3 regions of the Citrobacter enshiensis genome follow, and region 1 is predicted to be linked to each of the others. Evidence: predicted binding sites of a transcription regulator. Region 1 holds the regulator's gene; each other region holds the start of a gene.

Region 1 (7,702 bases):
GGATGGCATGCGCAGCAATCTGAACATGGAGTCCTCGCGCTGGGGGCGTGCTAACCGACGTCTGAAGGCGCTCAATACGCTCTCTCTGACGCTGATCACGCAATCCTGCGAAACCTATATGATTCAAAATACGCGTCCGGAATTGATCACCGATACGTTTCGTGAGTTGTTTGAAACCCCCGTTGAAACTGCGCAGGATGTTCACCGGCAGCTCAAGCGCATGCGTCGCGTGATCGCCTGGACGGGTGAGCGGGAAACGCCGGTGACCCTGTACACCTGGGTCGGGGCAGCCACGCGGTATCTGTTATTGAAACGCGGTGTGGTGGGTAATACGAAAATCAGTGCGACCGAAGAAGAGATTTTACAGGGCGAGCCCGTGGTGAAGGTGGAGTCTGCCGAGCGTCACCATGCGATGGTCAACTTCTGGCGCACCACCTTGTCATGCGTGCTGGGGACGTTGTTCTGGCTGTGGACAGGATGGACGTCTGGTAGCGGAGCGATGGTGATGATTGCGGTAGTGACCTCACTGGCGATGCGATTGCCGAATCCGCGAATGGTCGCGATCGACTTTATCTACGGGACGCTGGCGGCGCTGCCGTTGGGGTTACTCTATTTTCTGGTGATCATCCCTAACACCCAACAAAGTATGTTGCTGCTCTGTCTGAGTCTGGCGGTACTGGGATTCTTTCTGGGAATCGAAGTCCAGAAACGCCGCCTGGGTTCGATGGGGGCACTGGCGAGCACCATTAACATCATTGTGCTCGACAACCCCATGACCTTCCATTTCAGCCAGTTTCTGGACAGCGCATTGGGGCAGATTGTCGGCTGTATGCTGGCGTTTATCGTGATCTTACTGGTGCGGGATAACTCTCGTGACAGGACCGGTCGCGTGTTGCTCAATCAGTTTGTTTCGGCGGCCGTCTCGGCGATGACCACCAATGTTGTTCGCCGTAAGCAAAACCATCTTCCGGCACTCTATCAGCAGCTGTTTTTGCTGATGAACAAATTCCCTGGGGATTTACCCAAGTTCCGTCTGGCGCTGACGATGATCATTGCGCATCAACGTCTTCGTGACGCGCCGGTTCCGGTGAATGACGATCTCTCTATTTTCCACCGTCAGCTTCGCCGTACCGCCGATCGCGTGATTTCCGCCAGTAGCGACGACAAGCGTCGGCGATACTTCGGACAACTTCTTGAGGAACTCGATATCTATCAGGAAAAACTGCGCATCTGGGAAGCGCCACCGCAGGTCACGGAACCGGTAAAACGACTCTCTGGCATGTTGCATAAGTATCAGCATGCCCTGACGGATAACTAAACACGGAAAAGCCGACGCCAAAAGCGTCGGTTTTTTTATGGCTATACTTAACCGATGTGCAGGAATAGTCGTGGCGGGTAGTTTGGTGGGTTGCGAAAGCGCTTACCGGAGGTGGTGGCGGGTAATGAATATCTATACCTTTGATTTTGATGAGATAGAAAACCAGAGTGATTTTTACCGTGAGTTTGCGCGGATGTTTGGTATTGCCAGAGAACAGATCAGCGATCTGGATTCTCTGTGGGAGATAGTGATCGGCGAAGTGTTGCCGTTACCGCTGGAAATAGAGTTTGTTCATCTACCTGAAAAACAGCGCCGACGTTATGGAGCGTTGATTTTGCTGTTCGATGAAGCAGAAGAAGAGCTGGAAGGGCAGTTACGTTTTAACGTTCGGCTCTAAGCGTCAGGCATAAAAAAGCCCCCGACAGGAGGGGGCGAAATCGTCGGGCTAGACGACAAGGGTTTATTTGTAGAGTTCTGCCGTGGCGTGCCACTGTGAACCTTCTTTCAGTTCAACCACACGATAGCTGCTGGCGCCAGCTTTCTCCGCTTTAGCGGCGAGTTCCTGACGCATATCCATCGGGGAGCTACCAATCTGAGAAACAGAGATACTGCCCATGGATTGCAGATTTTGTGCTTCTTGCGCATTGACCTGGTGTACGGCGGCGTTTGCGCCGAAAGAGAGAACAGAAGCCAGGCCGAGTGAAGCGATAAGATATTTAGTGTTCATAGTTTACATTCCTCAATACGGTTAACTCAGCGGTTTGAAGGGCGTTCTTATGCGATATTCCCGCGAGTTATTGTTTGCATTAGCGATGACAGGCGAGCCTTATTTGTACAGTTCAGCAGTGGCGTGCCAGTGGCTACCGCTACGTGCTTCGGTGATCTGATACGCGGAGGCGCCTTGTTGTTCCGCTTTTTTATTCAGCATTTCATGCATGTCCATCGGTGAAGAGCCGATCGCGCTGACGGAAACGGAACCGATAGCTTCGCGGTTTTGCGCCTGCTGGGCATTGATAGAATCTGCGGCGAATGCACCGAATGAGAGAACAGAGAGAATACTTAACGTTGCAACCGCTGTTTTGATTTTCATGATATTTACCTCGTCGAATTCTTTTATTGGGGTCCTTTGTTTCGTGACCCTCATCACAAAATAAAGTATACACTAGTAACGCCATCAATTAATACCCTGCTAATTGTTAAGTGGGTAATTAAGTATTAAAAAAATCAGTTTTTATAATGTCATGGAATTAAAAATGTTTCTGATGACGAGGTTTTTGATTTAAATTTAATAAATTCATATAGATATGGATTTTAACGAAATGTGCGATTCCGGGCTTTATCATTGACTGCGTGAATGTGTCTCAGCGATTAAACGCACTATTCGTTAAATCAAAAGCAGTGAAAGTGCGCGTAAAGCAGAGAGAAAGACAGGATTTTCCCCGCCGTGTGTGGCGGCGGGGAGAGGGGTTACAGCTCTTGTTCGAACAGTTCGAGAATCGCTTCGTACAGATCTTTCACCGAGAAGCCATTGGCTGGGGTTGTGAAAATGGTGTCATCGCCCGCAATTGTCCCGAGGATACCTTCCGCTTTGCCCAGTGAGTCCAGCAGGCGTGCGATCAGTTGCGCTGCGCCAGGGCTGGTATGGATCACGACAACGGCATCATTGAAATCGATATCTAATACCAGGTTCTTTAACGGGCTGGATGTCGTGGGGACACCCAACTCTGCCGGGAGGCAGTACACCATCTCCATTTTTGCGTTGCGGGTTCGCACGGCGCCGAACTTGGTCAGCATGCGTGAGACTTTGGACTGATTGATGTTATCAAAGCCCTGATCCTGCAACGCGAGGACGATTTCACCCTGTGAGCTGAATTTTTCTTCTTTAAGCAGCGCTTTAAACGCCTTTACTAATTCTTCTTGTTTTGCCGAGCTTCGCATAAGTCACCCGTAATATGGCGGTAGAAACAACATTATTGTGCATACAGATGAATTTTTATGCAAACAGTCTGCCTTGTTCGAGGCTGAAATAATGTTATGAAAGAGCGGAATTTTATCAAATTTCGTTATCAAGAAACATGCCTGTGTCACGGCTCGCAAATAAGGTTAAAAGTAAATTAAATGTTATCAAATTGATGTTGTTTTGAAGGGGGAGTAGGGTATATTGTCCGCACTTGTGGAAAAGTTGCTCTACTGCTGCAGTGGCTTTGGATTACGTAAATTAAATGCATAAAAGCCAAATTCGCGTGACTCCGCATTATTGGCACGTGAGTATTGTAATCGTTAATTTTGTGAATTAAGGTCGCCGCCGCGGAGCAATAAACACTTAGCTTATCAATATAATAAGGAGTTTAGGATGAAAGTTGCAGTCCTCGGCGCAGCTGGCGGTATCGGTCAGGCGCTAGCATTACTGTTAAAAAATCAACTGCCTTCAGGTTCAGAACTCTCCCTGTACGACATCGCTCCAGTGACCCCAGGTGTGGCCACTGACCTGAGCCATATCCCAACTGCTGTGAAGATCAAAGGTTTCTGTGGCGAAGACGCAACCCCAGCACTGGAAGGCGCTGATGTGGTTCTGATCTCTGCTGGCGTAGCGCGCAAACCGGGTATGGATCGTTCCGACCTGTTTAACGTTAACGCCGGTATCGTGAAAAACCTGGTCCAGCAGATTGCGAAAACTTGTCCGAAAGCGTGCGTGGGTATTATCACCAACCCGGTGAACACCACTGTCGCTATCGCTGCAGAAGTCCTGAAGAAAGCCGGTGTTTACGACAAGAACAAACTGTTTGGCGTGACCACGCTGGACATCATCCGCTCCAACACCTTTGTTGCGGAACTGAAAGGCAAGCTGCCGACGGAAGTTGAAGTGCCGGTAATCGGCGGACACTCTGGTGTGACTATTCTGCCACTGCTGTCGCAAATCCCGGGCGTTAGCTTCACCGAAGAAGAAGTCGCTGCCCTGACCAAACGTATCCAGAACGCGGGTACTGAAGTGGTTGAAGCAAAAGCCGGTGGCGGATCTGCAACCCTGTCTATGGGTCAGGCTGCAGCACGCTTTGGCCTGTCTCTGGTTCGCGCGATGCAGGGCGAAAAAGGGGTTGTGGAATGTGCCTACGTTGAAGGCGACGGCCAGTATGCGCGTTTCTTCTCACAGCCGCTGCTGCTGGGCAAAAACGGTGTGGAAGAGCGTAAGTCTATCGGCAAACTGAGTGCCTTTGAGCAAAATGCGATGGAAGGCATGCTGGATACGCTGAAGAAAGATATCACTCTGGGCGAAGAGTTCGTTAATAAGTAAGCGAACCGCCATCAGTGAAAAAAAACCGGAGCATTGCGACTCCGGTTTTTTTGTGCCTGGATTTGGGAAATACTCAGTTGGTTGCCGGATATTCCTGAATGGTGACCTGCAGCGTCAGCTGCTTGTCATCCCGCATGACGATCACGGGGATCACCGAGCCTGGGCGAATTTCAGCCACCTGGTCCATGGTTTCCAGCGCGGAAACGGCAGGTTTATTGTTCACTGAAATGATCAAATCATTGACCTGAATGCCAGCCTGAGCCGCCGGGCCATCCGGTGAGACTTCGTTGACGACAATTCCCTGAATCTGATCTATCCCACCGCTCTGGGCATGCATTGGCGCGATTTCGCGGCCGCCAATACCGATGTAGCCACGGATCACGCGACCATCACGGATAAGCTTATCCATAATTTTTGTCGCCAGCTGGAACGGAATGGCGAAGCCAATGCCTTCCGGCGTTTCGCCGTCGTTACTTTTATCAAAGGATAAGGTGTTAATGCCCATCAACTCACCCAACGAGTTGATCAGCGCGCCACCGGAGTTACCGTGGTTGATGGAGGCGTCCGTTTGCAGAAAATTTTGGCGCCCGGAAGGGTTCAGGCCAATACGACCGGTAGCGCTGATGATCCCCTGAGTGATGGTTTGTCCGAGGTTATACGGGTTGCCGATAGCCAGAACGACGTCGCCGATATGCGGCGTACGGCGCGAGTTTATCGGAATCGTCGGGAGCCCACCGGCGGCACTGATTTTTAACACGGCCAAATCGGTCAGCGTATCGGACCCCACCAGCAGCGCCTCAAACACGCGTCCATCCTGTAGGGCGACGATTATCTGATCGGCGTCGTTAATGACATGCTTGTTCGTGATGATATAACCGCGCTGATCCATGATCACACCGGAGCCCAGCGTGCGGATCTCAAGCTGGTTATGCGCCGTGCTGTTCATACTGCGGTTATAGACGTTAACGACGGCTGGCGCTGCACGGCGAACCGCCGAGTTGTAACTGGCGGGCGTCTCATCGGTACTGTCGAATTGCGGAGCCGTAAGGGTATTTATTTTGCGCAGCGACGGCATAGCAGCCAACAAAATGGCGCCGACAATTAAACCAATCGCGACTGAACGTAAGAGCTTCACAAACATGATGGAGGCGTCATTAAAAAAGGGAACGGCAGCAGCATACCATGAGTTTACCGGACATCACACGCGAGGCTGATGTCCGGTTCACGACGGACTTAACGTAAGAGCAAATAAATGCTCTCATTACCGCGAACGATTTGCAGGGCAATGATTGACGGTTTTGCCTCCAGCACCTTGCGCATCTCGGCAATAGAGTTCACACGATCGCGGTTTACACTGACAATGACGTCATCTTTATGTAAACCCGCCTGAGCGGCAGGGCTGCTTTTTTCAACATTATCAATCTTGATGCCTTTGCTGCCGTCTTTCAATTGACCATCGCTCAACGTAGCGCCTTGCAGCGCAGGGGCGATCATCTCAGCACTGGCGGATGATGATGTGTTGGAGTCCAGGGTAACGTCGACCTCCAGTGGTTTACCGTCACGCAACAGACCCAGTTTCACGGTGGTGCCTGGCTCCGTTGTTGCAATACGCGAGCGTAACTCTGCAAAACTGTTGAGTGGCTTCCCGTTAAGACTGGTGATGACATCTCCGGACTTCACCCCCGCCTTTGCGGAACCCGAGTTTGGCAGCACTTCGCTGACAAATGCGCCGCGCTGTACGTCAAGTTTGAACGCTTTGGCGATATCGGCAGTCATTTCCGTGCCTTTAATGCCCAGCAGGCCCCGCTTGATTTCCCCGAACTGGATCAACTGCTGCGCCAGCGTGCGCGCCATGTTGCTCGGGATAGCAAACCCAATCCCGATACTGCCGCCGCCAGGGGCGAGGATAGCGGTGTTAATACCGATCAGCTCGCCGTTCAGGTTGAGCAGAGCGCCGCCGGAGTTACCGCGGTTGATGGATGCGTCAGTCTGAATAAAGTTTTCCAGCCCTTCCAGATTCAGCCCGCTACGCCCCAGTGCTGACACAATACCGGATGTCGCCGTTTGCCCCAGCCCAAACGGATTACCTACGGCGACGGCAAAGTCCCCTACGCGCAACTTGTCGGAGTCGGCGATGGCAATTTGCGTCAGATTACTGGCTTTCTGAATTTGCAGCAGAGCGATATCACTTTGATCGTCACTGCCGATCAGTTTGGCATCGAACTCGCGCCCGTCATTTAACTGGACGCTGATCTTCTGCGCCTGACTGATAACGTGATTATTGGTCAGGACATATCCTTTCGCGGCATCAATGATGACCCCAGAGCCTAAACCTTCGAAAGGCTGTGACGGCTGGTCAGGCAACTCATCGCCAAAAAATTTTTTGAACTCTTCCGGGACTTTTTGCCCCTGGGCTGCCGTTCCTTCGACTCTTACGCTAACCACAGCAGGCAGTACTTTTTCCAGCATTGGGGCGAGGCTTGGCAGCGCTGCCTGGCCAGGAATTTGTGCCGGTATTGACGCGAGGGCCTGAAACGGCACTGAGAGCGTTAAACCGATACTTAACGCTAATGCACTCAACAACTGGGTTTGTTTTTTCATGGATCCTGCTCTCGTACCTTGAGTGAAAGGAAAGGCGATTCAAAACAGTTTGATGTTATTGAATTTTCGACCTGGCAACAATGAGACTGCTGACTAAATAATAGCTGGGACAGGAGAGAAGAGAGGGCGCAATGACTGCGCCCAATAAAATTATTTACGTTACATGGTTAACCGCGTTTGGCACCTGCACGCAGCAGGCCTGACGCCCCTTCGGAATAGTCACGTGGCATCTGAACCGGTGCCTGATCGTTACCGGCTTCAGACTCCGCCAGGCGATTACGGAACGGGTTAGTTTCCGCAGTCAGTTCCGGCAGCAGGCTGCTGGAGCTTTTTGCCATGTGTTGATACAGCTGGCGATAATCATGCGCCATGGTATCCAGCAGCTCAGCGCTGCGGGCAAAGTGGCTGACCAACTCTTCACGATACTCTTCCAGCTCAGCTTTGTTCTTTTCCAGTTCGTACTGCAATGCCTGCTGTTGACGTAATTTACG
Region 2 (7,702 bases), 750 kb from region 1:
AGTCGATCGCCTGAGCAACCTGCTGCGGCGAAACACCGCCTTTTGCCGCCCGTTTATCCAGACAGGATTGCAGCGACAGGATTGGATAAACATCATCGCCAATCGCCGCACTGAACTTCTGCAAATCCTTCAGCGACAACGCTTCCAGCGGCTTACCCTGGCGAATTGCTTCAACCACCGCTTCGCCCACAATATGATGCGCTTCGCGGAACGGTACGCCTTTGGCGACCAGATAATCCGCCAGTTCCGTCGCATTGGCATAGCCCTGCTGCGCCGCTTCCTGGCAACGAGGACGCTTCACCTGAATGCCATCCAGCACCAGCGCCGCCATGTGCAGACAATCCAGCCAGGTGTCGAGCGCGTCGAACAACCCCTCTTTGTCTTCCTGCATATCTTTGTTATACGCCAGCGGCAGACCTTTCAGCGTCATCATCATGCCGGTCAGTGCGCCCTGCACACGGCCGCATTTCCCACGGATCAGTTCCAGCGCATCCGGGTTTTTCTTCTGCGGCATCAGAGAAGAGCCAGAAGTCACACGATCGGAAAGCTCAACAAAGCCCGCTTCGCCGGTATTAAAGAAAATCAGGTCTTCTGCGAAGCGTGACAGGTGAACCATCCCGATAGACGCATCGGACAGCAGTTCAAGGACATGGTCACGATCGGAAACGCTGTCCAGGCTGTTACGGGTAGCCGACGCAAAGCCCAGCCAGCCAGCCAGCTGTTCACGGTCAATCTCGTAAGCGGTACCCGCCAACGCGCCGCAACCTAATGGGCTGACGTCCAGACGCTTAAGCGCATCCTGCAGGCGACTCTCATCGCGGGCCAGCATTTCAACGTAAGCCAGGCACCAGTGGGCAAACGTGACTGGCTGCGCACGTTGAAGATGGGTATACCCCGGCATCACCGCGTCCTGGTTATTTTGCGCGGTTTCCACCAATGCGCTTTGCAGTTGACGGTTGGCGCTCAGCAGCTCCGCGACGGTCTCTTTGCACCACAACTTCAGATCGGTCGCGACCTGATCGTTACGGCTACGTCCGGTATGCAGCTTTTTACCTAGCTGGCCGACTTTGTCGATCAGCTTGCCTTCCACCCAGCTATGAATATCTTCAGCATCACTTTTCAAGATCTGCTGCGGGTCCAGACGCACCTCTTCCAGCAGATTGTTCAGAGCTTCTTCCAGCTGTAGCTGTTCATCTGCGGTCAACACGCCAACGGTCACCAGCGCTTTGGACCAGGCCACAGAGCCGACGATATCCTGCTCCGCCAGGCGATAGTCGAAGCGCAAAGAGTCATTGAACTGTTTGAACCGTTGATCCGCAGCCTGTGTAAAACGCCCACCCCAAAGTGCCATAACATGCTTCCTTAATTTCTTGAAATTTATTGCCGGATGGCGCTTCGCTTATCCGGCCTACACGTTTTGTTTACGTTGACCCGATCAGGCGCAGCCGCCATCGGGCACAGAAATAGATTACGCCAAAATACGCGTACCGATCGGCGTACCATTAAACAGCGCCGGAAGCTGTTCCGCATGACGCCAGGAGGCGATATCCACCGGACGACCCAGCGTCCGCGCCGCATCCAGAGCCGCATTCACCTTCACAATCATGCCATCAGTAATGATACCCTGATCAATCAGTTGCTCCGCTTTGTCGGCAGTGATTTCCGCAATACGCTGACCTTTCCCATCGAGAATCCCGCTCACATCGGAGAGCAGGATGAGATCCGCGCCGAGCGTTGCCGCCAGCGCTGTCGCCGCCTGATCGGCGTTAACGTTCATCAGCTGGCCTTCTTCGGTCACGCCGATTGAGCTAACCACCGGCAGAAAACCACTTTCCAGCAGGGTGTTAATCAGCTTAGGCGAACCCGGCTGCGCCAGTCCAACATGGCCTAACGCTTCGTCGAGCTGAGTCACTTTTACGCTGTCACCGTCGCCAAGATAAAGACCTACGGAGGCAATATGATGTTTCTTCGCCCACGCCAGCAGGGTTTTGTTTGCCGTTCCCGCCAGCGCGCCGGTAATAATGTTGATCTGGTCGGCAGGCGTTACACGCAGGCCGTTTTTCTTTTTCACCGGCAGGTTGAGCCCTTTCATCAGCTCATCCACCACACAGCCACCGCCATGCACGATGACCAGCGGACGCTGATGCGACTCACGATAGTTCACCAGCGCGGTAAACAGACGCTCCAGCGCTTCTTCGCTATCCAGTAATACGCCGCCCAGCTTGATAATCAATGGATTCATCATTGCACCCTTAAATAAGAGACTGCGTTTCGGCAAAGCCAAAACGGATGTTAGCGCACTGCATGGCCTGCGCCGCTGCGCCTTTCAATAAGTTGTCTTCGGTCGCCACAATAATCAGGTGCTCACCCTGCACTGCGAATCCGATATCGCAGAACGGTAACCCAACAACGTTCTTCAGCGCCGGAACGCCTTTGTCATACAGACGCACCAGCGGTTTATCGCCATACGCCTGCTGCAATACCTGCCCTACCTGAGCCTGCGTGACACCCGGTTTCAGGCGGCAGGTAATGGTTTCCAGAATGCCCCGTGGGAAGTTACCCAGATGCGGCGTGAAGATCACGTCTGCCCCCAGATGCGTTGCGATTTCCGGCTGATGGCGGTGAGTAAACACGCCGTACGGTTGCAGGCTCACTTCGCAGAAGCTATTCGAAATTGCGGCCTTGCGCCCGGCACCGCTCACGCCGCTGGTGGCGTTAATCACCGGCCACTGGGAGAGTTCAAGAAGATCGGCATCAATCAGCGGTTTCAGCGATAACTGCGCTGCCGTGGGATAACACCCCGGTACGGCAATCAGGTTTGCCTCTTTCAGTTTATCGGCGCTCCACTCAGCCAGACCGTACACCGCCTGCTCCAGCAGTTCAGGGTGCTGATGCGTAAAACCATAATATGTCTCGTAGAAGGCGCCATCATTAACGCGGAACGCACCGGAGAGGTCGAACACCACACAGCCTGCCGCCAGAAATTGCGGCGCGAGATCGTGGCTCACCTCATGGGCAGTGGCGAGGAACACCACATCCACCCCTGCGCTAAACTCGCTAATATCAGACATCGGTTGCAACGCCAAATCGACAATGCCCTTTAACTGCGGATGTAAATCGGAGATTAATTTTCCTGCATCATTGCTTTGCGCTGAGACGGTCAAAGCGGTTATGGTCATATCAGGATGGCGATTTACATAGGTCACAAGCTCTGCGCCAGCGTAACCACTGGCACCCACAATCAGCGTATTCAACATCGGGGCTGTTCACCTTCTTACGTCTATGTGATCGGGAAGACGGGAATCTTCCTCACCGGGTTAAGGTTTTTCACCTCACCTTACACTTGGTGGGTTTTATTACGCTTAACGTTATTGTATTTTTATTCACAAATACTGCATGAATATTGATACTATCATGACCTAAGGTGTGTCAACAATGAAAAACGATTTACCGCCATTTATCGAGATTTACCGCGCTCTGATTGCCACACCATCGATTAGCGCAACCGAAGAAGCGCTGGATCAAAGCAATGCGTCTTTAATCACTCTGCTGGCTGAATGGTTTAAAGATTTGGGCTTTCAGGTTGAAGTTCAGCCCGTCCCCGGTACCCGCAATAAATTCAATATGCTGGCAAGCGCCGGACAAGGTGCCGGTGGCCTGTTGCTGGCTGGGCATACCGACACGGTACCGTTTGATGATGGACGCTGGACGCGCGACCCTTTCACGCTGACCGAACACGACAATAAGCTCTACGGTCTGGGCACGGCTGACATGAAAGGTTTCTTCGCGTTTATTCTCGACGCCCTACGCGACATGGATGTGACAAAGCTGAAGAAACCGCTCTACATTCTGGCGACCGCCGATGAAGAAACCAGCATGGCGGGCGCACGCTATTTTGCGGAGACCTCCTCTCTGCGCCCGGACTGCGCGATTATTGGCGAACCGACATCGCTGCAACCGGTACGCGCCCACAAAGGCCATATTTCAAATGCGATACGCATTCTGGGTCAGTCGGGACACTCCAGCGATCCGGCGCGCGGCGTTAACGCAATTGAACTGATGCATGACGCTATTGGCCGCATCATGCAACTGCGTGACGACCTGAAAGAACGTTATCACTACGAGGCGTTTACCGTCCCGTACCCAACGTTAAATCTGGGTCATATTCATGGCGGTGATGCAGCGAACCGCATCTGTGCGTGTTGTGAACTGCATATGGATATCCGTCCGCTGCCGGGCATGACGCTGAATGATCTTAACGGCCTGCTCAATGATGCTCTGGCACCGGTGAGCGAACGCTGGCCTGGTCGCCTGACGGTGTCAGAATTGCACCCGCCCATCCCAGGCTATGAGTGTCCGCCCAATCATCAACTGGTTGAAGTGGTCGAAAAGCTGCTGGGGACGCAAACGGACGTGGTGAACTACTGCACCGAAGCGCCGTTTATCCAGACGCTATGCCCAACGCTGGTGCTCGGACCGGGTTCCATTAACCAGGCCCACCAGCCGGATGAGTATCTGGAAACCCGCTTCATTAAGCCAACCCGTGAATTGATCACTCAAGTGGTACATCACTTCTGCTGGCATTAACGATCCCTCGCCTCGCTCATCCGAAGGGAATACGCGAGGCGATGTCTTTACATTTCTATTAGCAATGCTTATCTGATTCTTGCTGAATTAAATAGCGTAAATTGCTGCCATATATTCGTTTGCTGAACCGATTTCGCAGCAATTGACGCCACGTCTTTTACGTGGCTTTATAAAAGACGACAAAGAACAATGTCCGAAAGATTCCATATTGCAGCAAGGCCGCGCACAAGCACTTTCCAGGGAACTGACATCAGCCAGTGACCCAGGTGGGCGAGCGCAGCCAGCACCGCTGCGGCGTGAAAGATACAGGGCAATCAAATTAAAGATGGGGTGTCTGGGGTCATATGAACGAACAATATTCCGCGTTGCGTAGTAATGTCAGTATGCTCGGCAAAGTGCTGGGAGAAACCATCAAAGATGCGTTGGGAGAGAGCATTCTTGATCGCGTAGAAACAATCCGTAAGCTGTCGAAATCTTCTCGTGCTGGCAATGAAGCCAACCGCCAGGAGTTGCTCACTACGCTACAGAATCTGTCCAACGACGAGCTTTTACCGGTTGCCCGTGCGTTCAGTCAGTTTCTGAATCTGGCCAACACCGCTGAGCAATACCACAGTATTTCGCCGCATGGCGAAGCTGCCAGCAACCCGGAAGTGATCGCCCGCACCCTGCGTAAACTGAAAAACCAACCCAATCTCGATGAAGCCACCATCAGAAAGGCCGTGGAGTCCTTGTCCCTGGAACTGGTGCTCACCGCACACCCGACAGAGATCACTCGCCGCACGCTGATTCATAAAATGGGTGAAGTTAACGCCTGCCTGAAGCAGCTTGATAACAAAGACATCGTCGATTACGAACGTCATCAACTGATGCGCCGTCTGCGTCAGCTGATCGCCCAGTCCTGGCATACCGATGAGATCCGTAAGCTACGCCCAAGCCCGGTGGATGAAGCCAAATGGGGCTTTGCCGTTGTTGAAAACAGTCTGTGGCAGGGGGTACCTAACTACCTGCGTGAGCTGAACGAACAGCTCGAAGAGAATCTGGGTTACACACTGCCGGTTGATTTCGTTCCCGTCCGTTTTACCTCCTGGATGGGCGGTGACCGTGACGGCAACCCAAACGTAACGGCAGATATTACCCGCCATGTGATGTTGCTAAGTCGCTGGAAAGCCACCGACCTCTTCCTGAAAGACATTCAATTTTTAATTTCCGAACTGTCCATGGTCGATGCCACGCCTGCGCTCCTGGAACTGGTGGGTGAAGAAGGTGCATCGGAGCCTTACCGCTACCTGATGAAAAATCTGCGTTCGCGCCTGATGGCGACACAGTCCTGGCTGGAAGCCCGCCTGAAAGGTGAAAAACTGCCGAAACCGGCAGGTCTACTGACCCAAAACGAACAGCTATGGGAGCCTCTGTACGCCTGTTATCAGTCGCTTCAGGCATGTGGTATGGGCATCATCGCCAACGGCGAACTCCTCGACACCCTTCGCCGCGTAAAATGCTTTGGCGTACCGCTGGTCCGCATTGATATCCGTCAGGAGAGCACCCGTCATACTGAAGCGCTGGGTGAATTGACCCGTTACCTGGGTCTTGGCGATTATGAAAACTGGTCAGAAGCCGACAAGCAGGCCTTCCTGATCCGCGAACTGAACTCCAAACGTCCGCTGTTGCCGCGTCAATGGGAGCCGAGCAATGAAACCCGCGAAGTGCTTGATACCTGCCAGGTCATCGCCGAAGCACCGCTCGGTTCCATCGCCGCTTACGTCATTTCGATGGCAAAAACCCCGTCTGACGTACTGGCCGTTCATCTGCTGTTGAAAGAAGCCGGCATTGGCTTTGCCATGCCTGTTGCGCCACTGTTCGAAACGCTGGATGACCTGAACAATGCCGATAGCGTGATGACGCAGTTGTTGAATATCGACTGGTATCGCGGGTTTATCCAGGGCAAGCAGATGGTCATGATCGGCTACTCTGACTCCGCGAAAGACGCCGGTGTGATGGCCGCGTCCTGGGCGCAGTATCAGGCGCAGGACGCGCTGATCAAAACCTGTGAAAAAGCAGGTATTGAGCTGACGTTGTTCCATGGGCGCGGCGGCTCCATTGGTCGCGGCGGTGCCCCAGCCCATGCGGCGCTCCTCTCCCAACCGCCAGGCAGCCTAAAAGGCGGACTGCGCGTCACCGAGCAAGGTGAGATGATCCGCTTCAAATACGGTCTGCCGGAAGTGACCATCAGCAGTCTGTCTTTGTACACCAGCGCGATTCTGGAGGCCAACCTGCTGCCGCCGCCGGAACCGAAAGAAGACTGGCGTCATATTATGGATGAGTTGTCTGTCATCTCTTGCGACATGTATCGTGGCTACGTGCGTGAAAACAAAGACTTTGTGCCGTATTTCCGCTCTGCAACGCCAGAACAGGAACTGGCTAAATTGCCGCTTGGCTCGCGTCCGGCAAAACGTCGACCCACCGGTGGCGTTGAATCACTGCGCGCCATCCCGTGGATCTTTGCCTGGACGCAAAACCGCCTGATGCTCCCGGCCTGGTTAGGTGCAGGTACCGCGCTGCAAAAAGTGGTCGAAGATGGCAAGCAAAGCGAACTGGAAACCATGTGTCGTGACTGGCCGTTCTTCTCCACGCGTCTTGCGATGCTGGAAATGGTGTTCTCAAAAGCTGACCTGTGGCTGGCGGAATACTACGATCAGCGGCTGGTCAAAAAAGAGCTGTGGCCGCTGGGTGAAGAGTTGCGCCATCTGCAGGAAGAAGACATCAAGGTGGTGCTGGCGATCGCCAACGACGCCCACCTGATGGCTGACCTGCCGTGGATTGCCGAGTCTATCCAGTTAAGAAACGTCTACACTGACCCGCTGAACGTCCTGCAGGCAGAGTTGTTACACCGCTCGCGCCTGGCGGAAGAACAGGGTAAAGAACCTGATCCGCGCGTTGAACAAGCGCTGATGGTCACCATCGCTGGCGTGGCTGCCGGCATGCGCAATACTGGCTAATTCCCCCGCCCCTTCGCGTTTTTGCGCGAAGGGGCCAAAATTCTGCTGTCATATTTTCTGCTTATTCAATATATTTCTGTCTGTATTTTATTCACCCATGGATATTTATTATTCGTCTT
Region 3 (7,702 bases), 460 kb from region 1:
CTGCCAGGCATCAATACCGAACTGACGCATACTGCGCGTATCACCGCCAGCACGCAGCCAGTCCTGAACAGCGCTATAAACGTTGCTCTGATTACCATATAAACGCGGTGATGAACTGCGAATCTGATTCACCTGCTCGGCAAAATCGCCCGCGTTAATCGGCGCGCCGACCGCATCAGGTTGGTTCACCAGTGAGAAAGGCTGGGTAAACTTCCCGTCTTTATACTGCTGTCCGCGATCGGTGGGTTTAGAGGAACACGCAGCAAGCATCGCCACGACGGCTCCGGTGAGAAGATATTTTGCCCAACGTCCTTTCATTGTTCTCGTCTTTAAGTTGCCAATAATGCGAGATGAAGATAACAAACCCCCGGACCTAATGAAATGCGCAGACAGCCCTTGCCGCAAATTTTGTGCAAAAAACGAGCCGTCAGGACTATTTTTAACCACTCTCGTACCAAATTTATGATCTGGTTAAAAAAAGGGTTGCATGAAAACGTTAGCAGAGTATAGTGCGCATCCACGGACGCGGGGTGGAGCAGCCTGGTAGCTCGTCGGGCTCATAACCCGAAGGTCGTCAGTTCAAATCTGGCCCCCGCAACCAATACAATGTGAAGAAAAAGAAGTTACTTGATAGCAGAGTAACAGACGGACGCGGGGTGGAGCAGCCTGGTAGCTCGTCGGGCTCATAACCCGAAGGTCGTCGGTTCAAATCCGGCCCCCGCAACCAACACATTGTGAAGAAGAAATTACTCGATGGAAGAGTAGAAAGACGGACGCGGGGTGGAGCAGCCTGGTAGCTCGTCGGGCTCATAACCCGAAGGTCGTCGGTTCAAATCCGGCCCCCGCAACCAACAAAATTAAGCACCCTGATGGGTGTTTTTTTTGTTTCTGGCGTCTGTAAAAAAAGCATCTGTAAAAAAAGCGCTTCTCAGCGCTTTTTTATTATCCTCTTCTCGCCAGCGTCGCCCCATCGGCGAAGTAAGCTTTGATCCCCGCCAGTATCGATTCCGCCACTTCCTGCTGGAACGTCGCGGTTTTGAGCTTCCGCTCTTCCTCAACGTTACTGATAAAGGCTGTTTCAACCAGAATCGAAGGGATATCTGGCGCTTTCAAGACGGCAAACCCTGCCTGCTCTACCTGATTCTTGTGCAGGTTGTTGACCTGGCCAAGTTTCTTCAGCACCGCTTTCCCGAACTTCAGGCTGTCGGCAATGGTCAGCGATTGCACCATGTCGAACATCGTGTGATCGACGTAGCGGTCGCCGCTTTTACTGACCCCCCCGATCAAATCCGAGGCGTTCTGGGTTTGCGCCAGGTATTTTGCTGCCGTACTGGTTGCGCCTTTGGTGGAAAGGGCAAACACCGACGACCCGCTGGGCTGTCGACTGGTAAATGCATCCGCGTGAATTGAGACAAAAAGGTCGGCACGCTGTTTTTGGGCTTTCGCGACGCGCACTTTCAGCGGAATGAAGATATCTTCATTTCGCGTCATATAGACCTTCATGTTGCCTTCTTGCTCGATCAGCGCCCGCAGGCGACGGGCGATCTGCAATACCACGTCCTTTTCACGCGTCTTGTATTTGCCCACGGCACCGGAGTCTTCGCCGCCGTGCCCCGGATCAAGCATGATCACAATCGGACGATCGCGCCCCGCTTTACCCGGCTGTGGGCCGCTCTGCGCAGGCGGGACCTGTTTCTCCAGATCGCCTTTGTTGTAATCCTCAAGCAACGCCAGCAGCGGATCCTGCATGTCCTGCGCATTTGCAGGGTAAAGATCCATCACCAGGCGTTCTTTAAAGCCCGCCACCGGCGCGAGAGCAAACAGCTGCGGCTTCACGTTCTGTTTCAGTTCAAACACCATGCGCACAGTCTGCGGATCAAACTGCCCCACTCGCGCCGACTTGATGTAGGGATCATCCGGGCGGATCTGGGTTCCGATGCCTTTGAGCACGGAATTCAGGTTCACACCTTCAATATCCACCACGACGCGCTCAGGATTACTCAGGGCAAATTGCTTGTATTTCAACTCGCGGTTCGATTCCACCGTCACACGGGTGTAACTGGATGCTGGCCAAATACGAACCGCAACGACCTGGCTGACCGCAGCCAGACCGACCTGGCTTACGCTCAATAGCCACATGGCGCCCGCCCCTTGCAGTAAACGACGGCGGCTGATTGCTGGATTGGATCCCGACATGCTTCTCCCGAGCAAAACAAATCTAACGGTGCTGATTTACAAAACGTCTGAATTGACCGGAAACTTTAGCGAATGACGCATAATCTGTCATCTATAAAACGGTAAACTTTCTTTTTATATTCACGGTATTACTGATAAATACCTTCGACTGCAGGCAAATTTGCACTTGCGCCCGGAGAAAAAACAGAATAAAAATACACTTAATACGAATAATCATGCAAAGAGGGTGTGCCGTGGTGAAGGAACGTAGAACCGAACTGGTACAGGGATTCCGCCATTCTGTTCCCTATATCAATACCCATCGGGGGAAAACGTTTGTCATTATGCTGGGCGGCGAAGCCATCGAGCATGATAATTTCTCCAGTATCGTCAATGACATCGGGCTTCTGCACAGCCTCGGCATTCGCCTGGTGGTCGTGTATGGCGCACGTCCGCAAATCGATGCGAACCTGGCCGCACACCATCATGAGCCGGTGTACCACAAAAATACGCGTGTGACGGACGCCAAAACCCTGGAGCTGGTCAAGCAGGCGGCTGGCACATTACAGCTGGATATCACCGCACGTCTGTCGATGAGCCTCAATAACACGCCGCTACAGGGCGCGCACATCAACGTGGTCAGCGGCAACTTTATCATCGCACAGCCACTGGGCGTTGATGATGGTGTCGATTACTGCCACAGCGGACGTATCCGTCGTATTGATGAAGAGGCGATTCACCGCCAGCTCGACAACGGCGCGATTGTCCTGATGGGACCGGTCGCCGTCTCTGTCACCGGTGAAAGTTTTAACCTGACCTCAGAAGAGATAGCCACCCAGCTCGCCATCAAACTGAAGGCGGAGAAAATGATTGGCTTTTGCTCCTCACAAGGGGTTACCAACGACGATGGCGACATTGTTTCTGAACTGTTCCCGAATGAAGCGCAGGCCCGCGTAGAAGCACAGGAAGAGAAAGAGGATTACAACTCCGGCACCGTGCGTTTCCTGCGCGGTGCGGTGAAAGCCTGTCGCAGCGGTGTACGTCGCTGCCATTTGATCAGCTATCAGGAAGATGGCGCACTGTTACAGGAATTGTTCTCGCGTGACGGTATCGGCACGCAGATCGTGATGGAAAGCGCCGAACAAATCCGCCGCGCCACCATTAATGATATTGGCGGAATTCTCGAGCTTATCAGCCCACTGGAACAGCAAGGGATTCTGGTGCGCCGTTCCCGTGAACAGCTGGAGATGGAGATCGACAAATTCACCATTATTCAGCGTGATAACCTGACCATCGCCTGCGCGGCGCTGTATCCTTTCCCGGAAGAGAAGATCGGCGAAATGGCCTGCGTGGCGGTGCATCCGGATTATCGCAGTTCATCGCGGGGAGAGGTCCTGCTGGAGCGGATTGCCGCGCAGGCCAGACAAATCGGGCTTAGCAAGCTGTTTGTGCTGACCACGCGGAGCATTCACTGGTTTCAGGAGCGTGGCTTTACGCCGGTGGATATCGACCTGCTCCCCGAGAGCAAAAAAGAGATGTACAACTATCAGCGCCGTTCAAAAGTGTTGATGGCGGATTTGGGGTAGCGGCTTAATACGTTGCCGGTCTGATAAAACAGTTTCGCGTCGCCATCAGGCACATTGCCGGATGGCGCTAACGCTTATCCGGCCTACAAATCCTGCTGCGCAATACCCTCGTTAAACAAGGCCGTCAGCCCGCTACGACGCTCGGTTCGGGTCGCGATTGCACCATTCAACACCCGCTCATCGGTATACAGCGACAGGCGACGGCGCGCACGGGTAACCGCGGTATACACCAGTTCGCGCGTCACAACCGGCGTACGCTGTGTAGGGAGAATGAGCGCCGCATGATCAAACTCCGAACCCTGAGATTTATGCACCGTCATCGCCCAGGTCGTTTCATGTTCCGGTAGACGGCTCGGTTGTACGGACTTAATAGCGCCGTCCGGCATCGTAAACCAGACTCGCAGCCCCTGGCCGCGATCGAGCGCAATGCCGATATCGCCGTTAAATAATCCCAACGCGCTGTCGTTTCGCGCAATCATTACCGGCCGCCCTTCATACCAGCGCGAGTGCGCATTCGTGGCAATTTTGCGTTTTTCCCGCATCACGTGTTCGATACGTTCATTCAGTCCGTTAACGCCAAATGGCCCTTCGCGCAGCGCGCACAGCAGCTGGTAATCATTGAACGCCTGAATGATGGAATCGGGTTCGGCCCCCGCCCGCAGCAGATCAAGATACCGCCCGTACCCAGCCACGGCCTCATCCAGCATCGCTGCGTAATCTTCACGGCTCATCAGCGTCCGTTTTTCAATGTCGCTAAATCCTTGCTGGAAGACCGCCTTAACTGCAGATTTATCGCCGCGATTAATGGCAGCAGCCAGTTGGCCAATGCCGGAATCACTGCCAAAACGGTAGCTTTTTTGCAGCAAACAAAGGCTGTCGCGCAGTGAAGCGGCGGCATCTGTTTCTGCTCCAGCCGAAACCTGGCATCCGGTAAGCCGACTGAGCTGCTGCGCACGTGCAGGCGTAAAGCCGTCCTTCACACAGGCACAGATATCCCCCAACACAGCGCCCGCCTCAACGGATGCAAGCTGGTCACGATCGCCCAGAAAAATGACCCGCCCGTGCGTCGGCAATGCTTCGATTAGGCGCGACATCATTGGCAGGTCAATCATTGATGCTTCATCAACCACCAGCACATCCAGATGCAGCGGGTTGCCCGCATGGTGACGCAGACGCTGACTGCCAGGCTGCGCGCCTAACAGTCGATGCAGGGTGCTGGCGTCATCCGGGATCCGTTTTTTTTGCTCATCGGTAAGCGGTAATTGACGTAATGCTTTCCCCAGCGATTCCGTCAGTCGCGCCGCCGCTTTGCCCGTGGGCGCCGCCAACCGGATACGACAGCGTTCACCGTCAGCCATCTGAATCAACGCCGCCAGCAGCTTTGCCACGGTCGTCGTTTTGCCCGTCCCCGGACCACCGGAAATCACCGAGATACGACGGGTCAACGCCACGGCAGCCGCCACTTTTTGCCAGTTGATTTCATCGGTGGGTGGGAAAAGCGCATCAAGCGTCTGGGTTAGCTGCTGCTCATCCAGTTCAATGGCCTGATTCACCTCGCTAAAGAAGCGCGCTACCGTACGTTCATTACGCCACATTCGGTTCAGATAGAGGCGATCGTCGTGCAAAATGAGCGGCGTTGGTCGTTCGCCACGGCTCACCGCGGCAGACGTTAACAGGCGTTGCGTCCAGTCGATGCGCTCTGGCGCTTCGTTGAGCCATGTCAGCAACAGCGGATGCGCGTCTTCCGTGATGGTCAGCCGTGAAAGCGGCAGACAGACGTGGCCTTCCCCCGCATCACGACTGAGCAACGCCGCCGCCAGCGTCACTGCCGGATCGTCATTGCCGGCAACCGCCAGCGCAAACTGCGCATCCAGCGGTCTTAGCTGCTTTTGGTCTACCGCATCCAGTAAGCGTTTCTGGATTGTCATTACGCCTCCTCCCGTACCGCGCCTGCAAACATCTCGTCCATCTGCGCAATTAATTCGCTGTCCGGACGAGTCGCGTAAATGCCTTGCTGTGGTTGTTCGCTATCCACGCCGCGCAGGAAGAGATAGATAACGCCGCCGAAATGGCGCTCGTAGTCGTAGTCCGCGATGCGATGGCGCAAATACCGATGCAGGGCCAGCGTATACAACTGATATTGCAGGTCGTAACGGTGCGCCTGCATCGCCGAAGCCATCGCCTGTTGGGTGTAGGCGGCACTGTCCTCACCCAGCCAGTTAGATTTGTAATCGAGCAGGTAGTAACGCCCTTCATGGCGAAACACCAGATCAATAAACCCTTTCAACATGCCGCGCACCTGCATGAAGTCCAGCGGCGGGCACCCGGCAGAGAGCGGATCGTATTGACGAATGAGTGCATCCAGTTGACTGGCATTCAGCGGCTGGGCTATCGGCAGATAAAACTCCATCTCTACCTGTTTGTCGCGATCGGAGAGATGACGAAGACTCACGCCAGTATCGTTAAGCGGTGCCTGTAAGACGGCCTCCAGCCACGCGGTCAAAACCGGTTCCCAGTGTGCGTCGAAACCTCCCAGCGCCAGTTTTCCTTCTACCCAGTCGGCATCAACAGACTGAGTAAAATCGAGATCTTCAAACAAGCTGTGCAGGAAGGTGCCCGGCGATGCGCCGCGCGGAAACTGATGTGGGGTTAACCCCGGCTCAACCGTCACCTCAGCGACACCAGCGGCATCAACATCAAGGCGAGGGATTAAGTCCTGAGCAACACTGTGACCCCGTTGCTGTAAGCCGGAATAACTGGTTACCCGCCAGCTATCGCCCAGGGAGCGTTGTAACACTTTCGCACTCAGTTCGGCGCGGGCGGCTTGCGCCGTCTGCCAGCGTTCGGTGTCCGGCGCGCCCGTTATTTGCAGGGCGATATCTTCACCACACAACGATTCAATGCACGCGCGAAGCCCGGCGGCATCTTTCGGTTCACCTTTTTGCAGCAGACGGCCCAGTGCGCTCTGGTGCACATCCGTCTCGCCTTTTTTATCACTACGGCGGCGCACCAGCGGTGCAACACCAAGACTGCAATGCCATACGGAACGGGTCAGCGCAACATAGAGCAAGCGGAGATCTTCCGCCAGCCGTTCGGCTTCCGCCAGTTCAATGCTCTCGTCCGCTTCGCTGAGATCCAGTACCGCTTCAAAGGAGCGGCGATCGTGATAATAGGCCTGATCCTGAATACGGAAATGGCTAATAAAGGGCAGCCAGACCAGCGGATACTCCAGCCCTTTCGATTTATGAATGGTGACGATTTGCACCAAATGCTTATCGCTTTCCAGACGCATTTGCTGGCTGGAGGCATTGCTGTCGGGTTCCAGAATATGCTGCGAAAGCCAGCGTACCAGCGCATGTTCGCTCTCCAGTTGCGATCCCGCTTCCTGCAAAAGTTCGCTGATGTGCAGAATATCAGTGAGACGGCGCTCGCCTCCCGCTGTCGCCAGCAGGTTTTCCGCAATGTTTCTCTGCGACATCAGCGCGCGCAACATGGGCATCACACCGCGTTTGCGCCAGATCTGACGGTAGCCGTCAAACTCCTCCACAACCGCGTCCCAGGCGTTCTCGTCATTATTAAGTCTGTCGATGTCCTGCGCATTGAGACCCATCATCGAGGCGGCAAGCGCGCTGCGCAGCGTGTTTTCGCGCTCAGGCGTCATCACCGCCTGTAAAATCCACAGCAGCTCTTGCGCTTCAAGGGTGTCAAAAACGCTGTCGCGGTTAGAGAGATACACAGACGGGATATCTAATTGCGTCAGCGCATCACGAATTTGAGCGGCTTCCTGACGACTGCGCACCAGTACGCTGATATCCGAAGCGCGAACGGGTCGCGAGGTTTTGCCGCGGTTCAGCAGCGCCTGACCCGAATGCCCCGCTTTCAGCCAGTCACGGATTTGCGCGGCGCAAACGTGCGCCATGGTGCTTTGGTAGTCGCCAATA

Evidence for each region. Region 1 encodes ArgR, which controls arginine synthesis, uptake and breakdown. Its sites were predicted from a motif close to ANTGAATAAAAATACANT; they were not measured.
Region 2: argC (N-acetyl-gamma-glutamyl-phosphate reductase) is a predicted target of ArgR. The motif match lies at 3,371-3,388, and genes of this name have one in related genera.
Region 3: argA (amino-acid N-acetyltransferase) is a predicted target of ArgR. The motif match lies at 2,380-2,397, and genes of this name have one in related genera.

Annotation. Positions count from the first base shown of each region.
Region 1 is NZ_CP119862.1:458,718-466,419, forward strand. It holds gene aaeB (p-hydroxybenzoic acid efflux pump subunit AaeB) at 1-1,318, shown strand, start outside; gene P2W74_RS02205 (barstar family protein) at 1,443-1,715, shown strand; gene yhcN-B (DUF1471 family stress response protein YhcN-B) at 1,779-2,045, opposite strand; gene yhcN (peroxide/acid stress response protein YhcN) at 2,145-2,408, opposite strand; gene argR (transcriptional regulator ArgR) at 2,786-3,256, opposite strand; gene mdh (malate dehydrogenase) at 3,672-4,610, shown strand; gene degS (outer membrane-stress sensor serine endopeptidase DegS) at 4,684-5,751, opposite strand; gene degQ (serine endoprotease DegQ) at 5,844-7,211, opposite strand; gene zapG (Z-ring associated protein ZapG) at 7,379-7,702, opposite strand, start outside.
Region 2 is NZ_CP119862.1:4,621,007-4,628,708, forward strand. It holds gene argH (argininosuccinate lyase) at 1-1,351, opposite strand, end outside; gene argB (acetylglutamate kinase) at 1,469-2,245, opposite strand; gene argC (N-acetyl-gamma-glutamyl-phosphate reductase) at 2,253-3,257, opposite strand; gene argE (acetylornithine deacetylase) at 3,436-4,587, shown strand; gene ppc (phosphoenolpyruvate carboxylase) at 4,932-7,583, shown strand.
Region 3 is NZ_CP119862.1:919,187-926,888, reverse strand. It holds gene mltA (murein transglycosylase A) at 1-318, opposite strand, end outside; tRNA gene P2W74_RS04455 (tRNA-Met) at 525-601, shown strand; tRNA gene P2W74_RS04450 (tRNA-Met) at 651-727, shown strand; tRNA gene P2W74_RS04445 (tRNA-Met) at 775-851, shown strand; gene amiC (N-acetylmuramoyl-L-alanine amidase AmiC) at 943-2,196, opposite strand; gene argA (amino-acid N-acetyltransferase) at 2,430-3,761, shown strand; gene recD (exodeoxyribonuclease V subunit alpha) at 3,845-5,689, opposite strand; gene recB (exodeoxyribonuclease V subunit beta) at 5,689-7,702, opposite strand, start outside.